Regions from separate parts of the Paenibacillus sp. S25 genome, predicted to be linked through region 2. Evidence: a T-box and tRNA genes for the amino acid it is inferred to sense, from the RefSeq annotation. Region 2 holds a T-box; the other holds one or more tRNA genes.
What was found. The T-box of region 2 lies ahead of tyrS (tyrosine--tRNA ligase). A T-box ahead of a tRNA ligase gene usually reads a tRNA of that ligase, here a tRNA-Tyr.

Region 1: it encodes a tRNA-Tyr, which carries the amino acid that the T-box ahead of tyrS (tyrosine--tRNA ligase) is inferred to sense. The anticodon was not compared.

What each region holds. Positions count from the first base shown of each region.
Region 1 is NZ_CP073683.1:428,406-433,901, reverse strand. It holds gene KAI37_RS01945 (response regulator) at 1-620, shown strand, start outside; gene KAI37_RS01940 (PAS domain-containing sensor histidine kinase) at 613-1,716, shown strand; tRNA gene KAI37_RS01935 (tRNA-Gly) at 1,918-1,988, opposite strand; tRNA gene KAI37_RS01930 (tRNA-Pro) at 1,998-2,071, opposite strand; tRNA gene KAI37_RS01925 (tRNA-Arg) at 2,094-2,170, opposite strand; tRNA gene KAI37_RS01920 (tRNA-Cys) at 2,197-2,268, opposite strand; tRNA gene KAI37_RS01915 (tRNA-Gly) at 2,279-2,353, opposite strand; tRNA gene KAI37_RS01910 (tRNA-Leu) at 2,360-2,447, opposite strand; tRNA gene KAI37_RS01905 (tRNA-Lys) at 2,462-2,537, opposite strand; tRNA gene KAI37_RS01900 (tRNA-Gln) at 2,542-2,616, opposite strand; tRNA gene KAI37_RS01895 (tRNA-His) at 2,634-2,706, opposite strand; tRNA gene KAI37_RS01890 (tRNA-Tyr) at 2,726-2,811, opposite strand; tRNA gene KAI37_RS01885 (tRNA-Thr) at 2,816-2,891, opposite strand; tRNA gene KAI37_RS01880 (tRNA-Phe) at 2,918-2,990, opposite strand; tRNA gene KAI37_RS01875 (tRNA-Asp) at 3,057-3,133, opposite strand; tRNA gene KAI37_RS01870 (tRNA-Met) at 3,159-3,232, opposite strand; tRNA gene KAI37_RS01865 (tRNA-Val) at 3,263-3,338, opposite strand; tRNA gene KAI37_RS01860 (tRNA-Glu) at 3,345-3,416, opposite strand; tRNA gene KAI37_RS01855 (tRNA-Ser) at 3,449-3,540, opposite strand; tRNA gene KAI37_RS01850 (tRNA-Met) at 3,544-3,617, opposite strand; tRNA gene KAI37_RS01845 (tRNA-Asn) at 3,652-3,727, opposite strand; tRNA gene KAI37_RS01840 (tRNA-Ala) at 3,732-3,807, opposite strand; tRNA gene KAI37_RS01835 (tRNA-Ile) at 3,830-3,906, opposite strand; rRNA gene rrf (5S ribosomal RNA) at 3,943-4,059, opposite strand; rRNA gene KAI37_RS01825 (23S ribosomal RNA) at 4,212-5,496, opposite strand, start outside.
Region 2 is NZ_CP073683.1:3,707,179-3,712,674, reverse strand. It holds gene KAI37_RS16355 (penicillin-binding protein 1A) at 1-1,110, opposite strand, end outside; T-box leader at 1,246-1,512, shown strand; gene tyrS (tyrosine--tRNA ligase) at 1,579-2,832, shown strand; gene KAI37_RS16345 (AraC family transcriptional regulator) at 3,034-3,903, shown strand; gene rpsD (30S ribosomal protein S4) at 3,982-4,581, opposite strand; gene KAI37_RS16335 (sensor domain-containing diguanylate cyclase) at 5,018-5,496, shown strand, end outside.

The DNA.
Region 1 (5,496 bases), 2.7 Mb from region 2:
TCGTACGTTCTGGCCTCATGGCCCTATTGGACGGCAAAAACGGTATCAAGGTAGTAGGAGATGCAGCAGACGGGGATGAGGCAATCCGCAAGGCAGTGGAGCTACAACCTAATGTCGTGCTCATGGATTTTAGCATGCCACCTGGCAAAGATGGTCTCACGGCAACCACTGAATTAAAAAAACAGTTGCCCGATACAGAAGTCCTTATTTTAACGATGCATGATGATGAAGAATATCTGTTCCGGGCCATTCAGGCTGGAGCATCCGGATATATTTTAAAAAGCGCACCTCACGAGGAGTTGCTCGCTGCCATCCAGTCTGTAGCCGAGGGTAGTGCCTATTTGTACCCGAATGCAACCAAACGACTGATGAGTGAATATCTGGACAAAATCAAACAGGAAGGCATAGCCGGACCCTATGAATCCTTATCTGAGCGGGAAAAGGAGATTCTATCGTGGGTAGCCAAAGGATATGCCAACAAGGAAATTGCCGAGCACCTTGTGATTAGCGTCAAAACCGTAGAGTCCCATAAAAGTAACCTTATGGAGAAGCTTAACTTGAAAACACGACCTGAGCTAGTCAAATTCGCACTAAAAAAGGGGCTGCTCCATTATGAATGAACCTTCTAATCCTTTACTGCAGCATGCCTTTGGTGAATCAACCGATACACTGCTGAATGATCTGGAAATTTATATACCAGAGTCCCCTTTTCTCCATGCACTGCGTAACTCACTCCACCAACTATCCAATCTTAAATTTGCTCTAGATACGTCTTCCATCGTTGCTTTGACCGATCATCGAGGTATTATTCAGTACGTGAACGACAAGTTCTGTGAGATTTCGCAATATAGTCGTGAAGAGCTGATCGGTCAGGATCATCGTCTCATTAATTCAGGCTATCATACCCCTGCCTTCATGAAAAACCTGTGGACTACAATCCGTTCAGGTGAGGTATGGCAAGGAGAAATACGTAATCGAGCTAAAGATAACAGCTACTACTGGGTGAATACTACGATCGTTCCGTTTATGGACGAGGAAGGTAAACCCTATCAGTACTTAGCGATCCGCAATGAGGTCACTAAACTGAAGCAGGTAGAAGCAGAACTCCAGTCTATGATGACGCAAGTCATGCAAATACAGGAAGAAGAACGTAAACGCTTTTCAAGAGAGCTACATGATGGGATAGGGCAAAGCTTATTTTCACTTATTATTCAGTTAGACAGCCAACTTGCCGAACAACCTAGTGCTGCTCTGGAGAGTCTTCGTTCGCAGGTGACCGACATCATCAAAGATGTTCGTGGTCTAGCGTGGGAACTTCGTCCCTCAGTTCTGGATGATTTGGGTGTCGTACCAGCTATAAGAACCTATATTGAAAACTTCTGTTCTCATTACGGGATTGAGGTGCATTTTCAATGCACTCTACGTAAACGCCTTGATATTCGCAAGGAAATAGCAATTTATCGGATTGTACAGGAGGCATTAACGAATGTAGCCAAATACGCAGATGTAGCGGAGGCATATGTCGACGTTGAGGATCAAGATGAAATGATACAAGTGACCATTCGGGATGAGGGCATTGGATTCTCTGGAAAGTCCCAAGGAGAAGGAGTTGGATTGTTTAGTATGGAAGAACGAGCTAGAGGGGTAGGGGGATTTATGAGCATGACCTCTGCTCCAGATGAGGGAACCTCCATCCAGCTGACCATTCCCGTGTAAAAACTGTCCACTAGATCGGTTATCGGTGTATACCAGTTGTATGGATCAGAACGATATACACCGATACCGAGATTATGAATAATCAACACATTGTGGGTACATGAGAATAAATACAAAAAAAGAGAGAGCTCTGTCCCCAGACAGGCTCTCTTTATTTATAAGGTGTCACCACTGAGGCAACAAGAATCCGCTATAGCAAAAAGCGGGTGATGGGAATCGAACCCACGCTACCAGCTTGGAAGGCTGGAGTTCTACCATTGAACTACACCCGCAAATCAGTATCGGGATGACACGATTTGAACATGCGACCCCCTGGTCCCAAACCAGGTGCTCTACCAAGCTGAGCTACATCCCGACATTATACTTTTTTTAAGAAATGGCGCGCCCTGAGAGATTCGAACTCCCGGCCTTTTGATTCGTAGTCAAACGCTCTATCCAGCTGAGCTAAGGGCGCATATTTAAATCCATAATGAGCAGTCAAGGCGCCACCCAGATTTGAACTGGGGAATGAAGCTTTTGCAGAGCTTTGCCTTACCACTTGGCTATGGCGCCGTATGGATAATGGAGCGGACGACGGGAATCGAACCCGCGACCCTCGCCTTGGCAAGGCGATGCTCTACCGCTGAGCCACGTCCGCAAAATATGGTGCGGTCGAGAGGACTCGAACCTCCACGGGGGGTTAGCCCACACGGACCTGAACCGTGCGCGTCTGCCAATTCCGCCACGACCGCAAAATAACTATAAATGGTGAGCCATGAAGGACTCGAACCTTCGACACCCTGATTAAAAGTCAGGTGCTCTACCAACTGAGCTAATGGCTCTTAATGGCTGGGGATATAGGATTTGAACCTATGCATGACGGAGTCAAAGTCCGTTGCCTTACCGCTTGGCTAATCCCCAATAAATTAAGAATAAAGGGCGGCCGATGGGGCTTGAACCCACGAATGCCGGAGTCACAGTCCGGTGCGTTAACCACTTCGCCACGACCGCCATATGATTATGAAAAGACTGGTGGAGGATGATGGATTCGAACCACCGAACCCGTAAGGGAGCAGATTTACAGTCTGATGCGTTTGGCCACTTCGCTAATCCTCCAAAATGGTGCCGGCGAGAGGACTTGAACCCCCAACCTACTGATTACAAGTCAGTTGCTCTACCAGTTGAGCTACACCGGCACATTACTCATTTCCCACTTGAAAGGTGGCTCGGGACGGAATCGAACCGCCGACACGAGGATTTTCAGTCCTCTGCTCTACCGACTGAGCTACCGAGCCATAATTTGTTTTATTACTACACCATATAATCCGCACTATATATGCTAACTATATATGAGGTTAAAATGGCGGAACTGACGGGATTCGAACCCGCGATCTCCTGCGTGACAGGCAGGCATGTTAGGCCTCTACACCACAGTTCCAGAGGCATTTCCAATAGGAAATTAATTGCGGGGGCAGGATTTGAACCTACGACCTTCGGGTTATGAGCCCGACGAGCTACCGAACTGCTCCACCCCGCGACATTAAAAGGGATTTATCAAATTTTCTTATGGTGGAGGCTGAGGGGTTCGAACCCCCGACCCTCTGCTTGTAAGGCAGATGCTCTCCCAGCTGAGCTAAGCCTCCATATTATGACCCGTAGGGGATTCGAACCCCTGTTACCTCCGTGAAAGGGAGGTGTCTTAACCCCTTGACCAACGGGCCTTACAAAATAAGTTCTGATTCCAATAAATTTATGGCGGAGAGAGAGGGATTCGAACCCTCGCACCGCTTTCGCAGTCTAACCCCTTAGCAGAGGGTCCCCTTATAGCCACTTGGGTATCTCTCCGAGTAGCGGCAGAGGGGATCGAACCCCCGACCTCACGGGTATGAACCGTACGCTCTAGCCAGCTGAGCTACGCCGCCACCTTATATATAAAATTCAGAAATATTCAAAACATGGCTCCCCGAACAGGACTCGAACCTGTGACAACTCGATTAACAGTCGAGTGCTCTACCAACTGAGCTATCAGGGAATATTGGTGGAGCCAAGCGGGATCGAACCGCTGACCTCCTGCGTGCAAGGCAGGCGCTCTCCCAGCTGAGCTATGGCCCCAATCTTTTTGTTATTCTAGAAGTGGTGGGCCTTAGTGGACTCGAACCACCGACCTCACCCTTATCAGGGGTGCGCTCTAACCAGCTGAGCTAAAGGCCCTAACATGTAAAACTTCATCATCCTTTAAAGGATATCGCTTGGCGACGTCCTACTCTCCCAGGACCCTGCGGTCCAAGTACCATCGGCGCTGGAGGGCTTAACGGTCGTGTTCGGGATGGGTACGTGTGGAACCCCTCCGCTATCGCCACCAAACATGAATTTACATCGTAAATTCTACCGTACGGTTATTCGATTCATCACTTATCGTGTGAATGAATAGCCATGCGCTTGTTGTATGTCACTTGTACATACTTTCAAGGTTACACCCTGAAAACTGGATCCGAAACTCATTTGCGTTTTATTCTTAGGATAAGCCCTCGACCGATTAGTATTGGTCAGCTCCATGCATTACTGCACTTCCACCCCCAACCTATCTACCTCGTCGTCTTCAAGGGGTCTTACTAATTGGGAAATCTCATCTTGAGGGGGGCTTCACGCTTAGATGCTTTCAGCGCTTATCCCTTCCGTACATAGCTACCCAGCGGTGCTCCTGGCGGAACAACTGGTACACCAGCGGTACGTCCATCCCGGTCCTCTCGTACTAAGGACAGCTCCTCTCAAATTTCCTACGCCCACGACAGATAGGGACCGAACTGTCTCACGACGTTCTGAACCCAGCTCGCGTACCGCTTTAATGGGCGAACAGCCCAACCCTTGGGACCTACTTCAGCCCCAGGATGCGATGAGCCGACATCGAGGTGCCAAACCTCCCCGTCGATGTGGACTCTTGGGGGAGATAAGCCTGTTATCCCCAGGGTAGCTTTTATCCGTTGAGCGATGGCCCTTCCATGCGGTACCACCGGATCACTAAGCCCGACTTTCGTCCCTGCTCGACTTGTAGGTCTCGCAGTCAAGCTCCCTTCTGCCTTTGCACTCTTCGAATGATTTCCAACCATTCTGAGGGAACCTTGGGGCGCCTCCGTTACTCTTTAGGAGGCGACCGCCCCAGTCAAACTGCCCACCTGACACTGTCCTCGCACCGGATTACGGTACCAAGTTAGAACCTAGATACGATCAGGGTGGTATCCCAAGGATGCCTCCTCTCAAGCTGGCGCTCAAGATTCAACGGCTCCCACCTATCCTGTACAGATCGTACCCAAATTCAATATCAAGCTGCAGTAAAGCTCCATGGGGTCTTTCCGTCTTGTCGCGGGTAACCTGCATCTTCACAGGTATTAAAATTTCACCGGATCTCTCGTTGAGACAGCGCCCAAGTCGTTACGCCATTCGTGCGGGTCAGAATTTACCTGACAAGGAATTTCGCTACCTTAGGACCGTTATAGTTACGGCCGCCGTTTACTGGGGCTTCGGTTCATAGCTTCGCCCCGAAGGGCTTACCACTCCCCTTAACCTTCCAGCACCGGGCAGGCGTCAGCCCGTATACTTCGCCTTGCGGCTTCGCACAGACCTGTGTTTTTGCTAAACAGTCGCTTGGGCCTTTTCACTGCGGCCCCCTCGGGCTATTCACCCTACCGAGGCACCCCTTCTCCCGAAGTTACGGGGTCATTTTGCCGAGTTCCTTAACGAGAGTTCTTCCGCGCGCCTTAGAATTCTCTTCTCGCCTACCTGTGTCGGTTTGCGGTACGGGCA
Region 2 (5,496 bases):
AGATTTGTAGACGCTCTTATCAATGGTGGTGTACACCATATAACCGCCTGTGCGAAGCTGCTGTTCGGCTTCTTTGAGTAAATCGTTATCGTCCTTGGTCTTGGCATCTGCACTGGCATTAGCTGCTTGGCCCGGATTGGTGACAGACATGAGTGCCTGCGCAGCCTGTCGTTCTGTTTCCATCATAAGGTATGGATAGGTGTTATAAGCTTTAACAGTGCGTGGTGCGAGAGATTTTTTGATATCAAAAGCCATCGCTTCATCATACTGTGCTTTATTGATTTTGTTCTCCTCCAGCATTCGACTGAGCACCAGGTGCTGGCGGTTGATGGCTCTTTTAAAGCCAGCTTCATTAAACTCGCCCTTACCGTTGTAAGCAGAATAAGAAGAAGGAAGCTGTGGCAAACCTGCCAGATAGGCGGCCTGGGCTACATTAATCTCATTCAGATCATTCTCATTAAAAATACCTTTGGCCGCTGCTTTAATGCCAAAGACGTTGTAACCGCTTGAACCGTTACCAAAAGGTACTTTATTGAGATAGGCTGTAATAATTTGTTGCTTGCTCAGAAAGCGCTCAAGGCGCAGGGACAGCAAAATTTCTTTGACCTTGCGGTCATCCGTGCGATCGAGATTTAGAAAGACACGACGCGCAAGCTGCTGGGTGAGGGTACTCCCCCCGGTTTGTACGGATTCATGCAGCGCCTTTTGCTTCACAGCACGCAGCGTTCCCGACAGATCGACACCTTTATGCTCATAAAAATGATTATCTTCAATGGCAATGACTGCGTCAATGACGAGTTGTGGAATCTCCTTAAACGTGACAGGTCTTCGATCTTCTTCTGTTCGAAGTTGTCCGATGGGAGAGCCATCATTGAAATAAGCGAAGCCTGTAATTGCATTCTTATCTACTTCCTGTAAGATCATGGATCTGGAACGCACGGGTTCGCTTTTTACAATAGAAGCAACATAGCCGGCGGCGGCCCCTCCTGCAAATAGTGCCCCCATAAAACCGATGATGATGACCCACTTTATGACACGGCCGAGCCTTCGCATGGTTGTCCTCAAGCGGGAAGGCTTTGGCGCTGATACATTGTTTTTTTCTTCAACCATTAAGTCTTCCTCCTTTATAACAGCCATTATTATAGCATAAAATTACAAAATGAACCCATATGCTAAAAAGCCTGTCTTTTGATGTCGTTGACTACATAAAAGCAGTGTGTTATAAATAGGTCAAAGTAAATATCGTGAAAAGCAGAGAAAGACTTCAGTAGAAGGCGGAATCACGTTGTGCAGAGAGCCGATGGGTGGTGTGAATCGGTAGCGTCCCTCCTTTGAATTACCGTCTGGAGCTGTCTGGATGAATGGAAAGCATTTGCAGGTTTGCGAAGCTACCATAGTAATCCAGTACCGGGTGTAGGCCCGTTATAGGAATGAAGTGAAAGAAATGTCTGTCTTTGACATGCGTTTCTTTAATTAGGGTGGTAACGCGAGTAGCTCCTTCTCGTCCCTTGGGATGAAAGGGGCTTTTTGGTTTGTCTAATATGTAATATTTTGGATGAAAAATAGGAGGTATACAGGATGAAGTGGGAAGAATTGAAGCCGGAGCAACAGGTAGAGGTCGAGCGACAGCTAGAGGTGATACAGCGGGGTGTGGCGGAGATTGTACCGGAGGATGAGCTGAAGCGTAAGGTAATTAAGTCGGTCGTTAGCGGCGAGCCGCTCAAAATTAAGCTGGGTCTTGATCCATCTGCGCCAGACATTCACATCGGACATACGGTTGTTATGCACAAACTGCGCCAGTTCCAGGAATTAGGCCATCAAGTGCAACTGATTATCGGAGATTTTACAGGCAGAATTGGTGATCCGACAGGTAAATCGGAGACTCGTAAGCAACTGACTGAGGAAGATGTACAGCGTAATGCACAAACGTACAAGGAACAAATTTTTAAAATTCTCGATCCTGAAAAAACAAAGGTATTCTACAATTCCGAATGGTTAGGGCCAATGTCTTTTGCTGATGTAGTAACCCTGTCGGCCAAAGTAACGGTTGCCCGTATGTTGGAACGAGATGATTTTACAAAAAGGTACCAAAACGGATTGCCGATCAGCATCCATGAGTTCTTTTACCCGCTGATGCAGGGCATGGATTCCGTGGCTCTCCAAAGCGATATTGAATTGGGGGGGACGGATCAGAAGTTTAATCTGCTGATGGGCAGAACCCTGCAAAAAGAATACGGAGTTGAGCCGCAGGCTACTATTACATTACCATTGCTTGAAGGACTGGATGGCGTCCAGAAGATGAGCAAAAGTTTGGGGAACTACATTGGTGTTGATGAGGAGCCAAACGAAATATACGGGAAATCCATGTCCGTTCCTGACGAGCTGATGCTGAAATATTTTGAGCTTGCAACGGATATCAACAACGAGGAGCTGGCAGAGCTGGCGAAAGGTGTTAAGGACGGCTCAGTACATCCACGTGATGCCAAAATGAAGCTGGCTGGAACGTTAGTGCGCATGTACCACGGCGAAGAAGCAGAGGAAGCAGCGAAGCAGCATTTTGTGACCGTATTCCAGCAACGTGCGCTGCCTGACGATATTGAAGAGTTCACCTTGACGGCTGATCAGTTAGAAGAAGGTGGCATTCGTGTGATGCAGTTGCTGACTCATCTGGGCTTTGCAGCATCAAATGGTGAAGCCAAGCGCAGTATTCAGCAGGGTTCGGTCAAAATTAACGAAGAGAAATGGACCGATGTGAACGAAGCATACACGCCGAAGGAAGGCGACATTGTGCAGGTAGGTAAACGGAAATTTGCTAAAATCAAGCTTGGATAATGAAAATATATTCAAAAGCAGCACTGAGATTGTATCGATCTCAGCGTTGCTTTTTTATTTCTGCCAAGTGAAAAGTCATGGTAAACTTAGCACAAATAATCAAACATGTAGGTAAAGAGTTATACATAATGAAAACGTGGGTTGCACAATTTGGGTGTAGGATAGATAACCAAAACAATTACAAGTGCGGGGAAGGATTATATGGACTACTTTAAACGAATTCAGTGTGCGATTGAGTTTATTGAATTGAATCTCCGGGAGGATTTAAAAATTGCCGAGATTGCTTCACAGGCATGCTTTTCAGCTTTTCATTTCCAACGGGTTTTTCAGGCCATTTCGGGTTTTACGGTTCAACAATATATAAGAAGGAGAAGATTGTCCGAGGCGGCTGAACAGCTAAAACAATCCAATCAAAAAGTGTTGGACATTGCTATTGAGTATCAGTACAACTCACAAGAAGCTTTTACCCGCGCTTTTGAAAAGAACTTTGGGATCACTCCTGGGAAGTATCGTAACGGTAATATTGAGCTTCCTGCGCAAAGTAAAATCAATTTTCTAGATTACCAAAAAAATACGATGGGGGATTTGGATGTGAATAAGCCGGTGATATTGCAGCTCGAAACGGTCAAAATTGTAGGGTATGAATATAAAACAAATCTGAACAATGAGCAGCACTATAAAGAAATCCCAGGGTTTTATGAGCACTTTGGAGCAAATGAATATTTTATGTATATCCCGAACAAAATTGCACCGGGAATGTCATATGGGGTTGCCTGTCGATTTGAAGACAACGGTGCATTTTCATTTGTGGTGGGCGAGGCAGTTGAAAAAGAGTCAAAAGAACTGGCAGAGGGTTTTATATATATGGAGATTCCAGCAGGGAAGTATGCTGAGTTTGACGCTTCGGGTTCAGATGGACGGGTTCAGAATATACGAGATTTTATCTATGGCACATGGCTTCCTAATTCTAATTTTGAACGGAGGGAGGGGCCTGATTTTGAAATTACGGACGTGATGAATTCCTCCTATCCAGATCATTTGAGTATGAAGGTATACATCCCCATTGAATAATACCCTCAGGCTCGATGCATAGGGAATATAAAAAAGCACCCGAATAAATTCGGGTGCTTTTTGGTGCTAATGCAAGGATTAGCGGTTGTAGAATTCGACGATTTGTTTTTCATCGATATCTTGGGACAATTCGCCACGCTCAGGCAAACGAATGAATTTACCTTCCAGAGCTGCGTCATTGTACTCCAGGTAAGCTGCCAAGTGGTTGCGGTTTTCCAAAGCTTCTTTAATGGAAGACAGGGAACGACTTCTTTCACGAAGACCGATCACGTCGCCAAGACTTACTTGGTAAGAAGCGATGTCAACTTTTTTACCGTTCACAGTAACGTGACCGTGAGCTACCAATTGACGTGCGCCTGCACGGGAATTAGCAAAGCCAAGACGGAACACAAGGTTGTCCAGGCGGCTTTCCAGCAAGAACATAAAGTTTTCACCAGCGATACCGTGCATGTGTTGAGCTTTGTTGAACAGGGTACGGAATTGTTTTTCACCCAAGCCGTACATGTGACGCAGCTTTTGTTTCTCTTGAAGCTGCATACCGTAGTTGCTGATTTTTCTCCGTTGGTTTGCACCATGTTGTCCCGGAGGGAAAGGGCGTTTCAATTCTTTACCTGTGCCGCTCAGGGAAATACCGAGACGACGGCTCAATTTAAATTTAGGACCAGTGTAACGTGCCATTATAGAGTTAACTCCTTCATAATTAAAATTTGAGTTGGGGCTCTCTTTGCGCTCCAATTTGTTCGGCGCTACCAGTTAAGGTAAGACGCACTACTGACAGAAAAGTTCAGCCGCTGTCCTGTCAGCAACAAAAAAGATGAGGGTGACACAAACTGTTACGCCCAAAATTTAAGATCCGCACAGTAGATAGTTCTGCCGTACAGTCTTTTTCATTAATATATACTATATGTAAAAGTGGGTCAATGTCAAGAAAAGAAAAAGAATGAAAACGTCAGATTTTGTCGATAGGGCTTAAGAACTAAAAAAGTGGGACGAATTTCTGAAAAATGGATGCAAATTTCTAGAGTTGAGAGTAAAATAGATCATATTATGAGCTATAGTGGTGTATAGCCGCTGTCTTGGTACAGCTAATTTTGCTGTGAAGGAGCGCCTTAATATGTCGGAATTTTCAACAACGGATCAGCAAATGCTTGACAGTAAAACAGTCCAGGCTGGCGGTGCTCCGCTGTTTGATGATAAAGGATATACGTCTTTTGCCTGGCTCCAGAACATGGATATGACACCCTATGATTTCCCCTATATTAACCAGCTGCTTGTCCAAGGATATCGGAGTTGGTTACAGCAGAGCAATGGTATATCCTGGATTAACGAAGAATATACTGCTGTTTTTAATTTTATAGGTGTTCGTGTTGCTGGTAGGCAAGAAGATGATGACGAGGATTTGGATTTGGTCGAACGTTGTTGCATATCTAGAGAGATGGAAGTGAGTCAGCGCAAACTTCGTGATGGAAGCCTTGCGGTTGTATATATGGTTCCCATACTATGTCGTAATTACAAGAGGGAGCCCTTTGCCGCTCTTCGTTTTACACGGCCTGCTCAACATTCTATCTCAAATCAGGACACATTGTTAGCAGC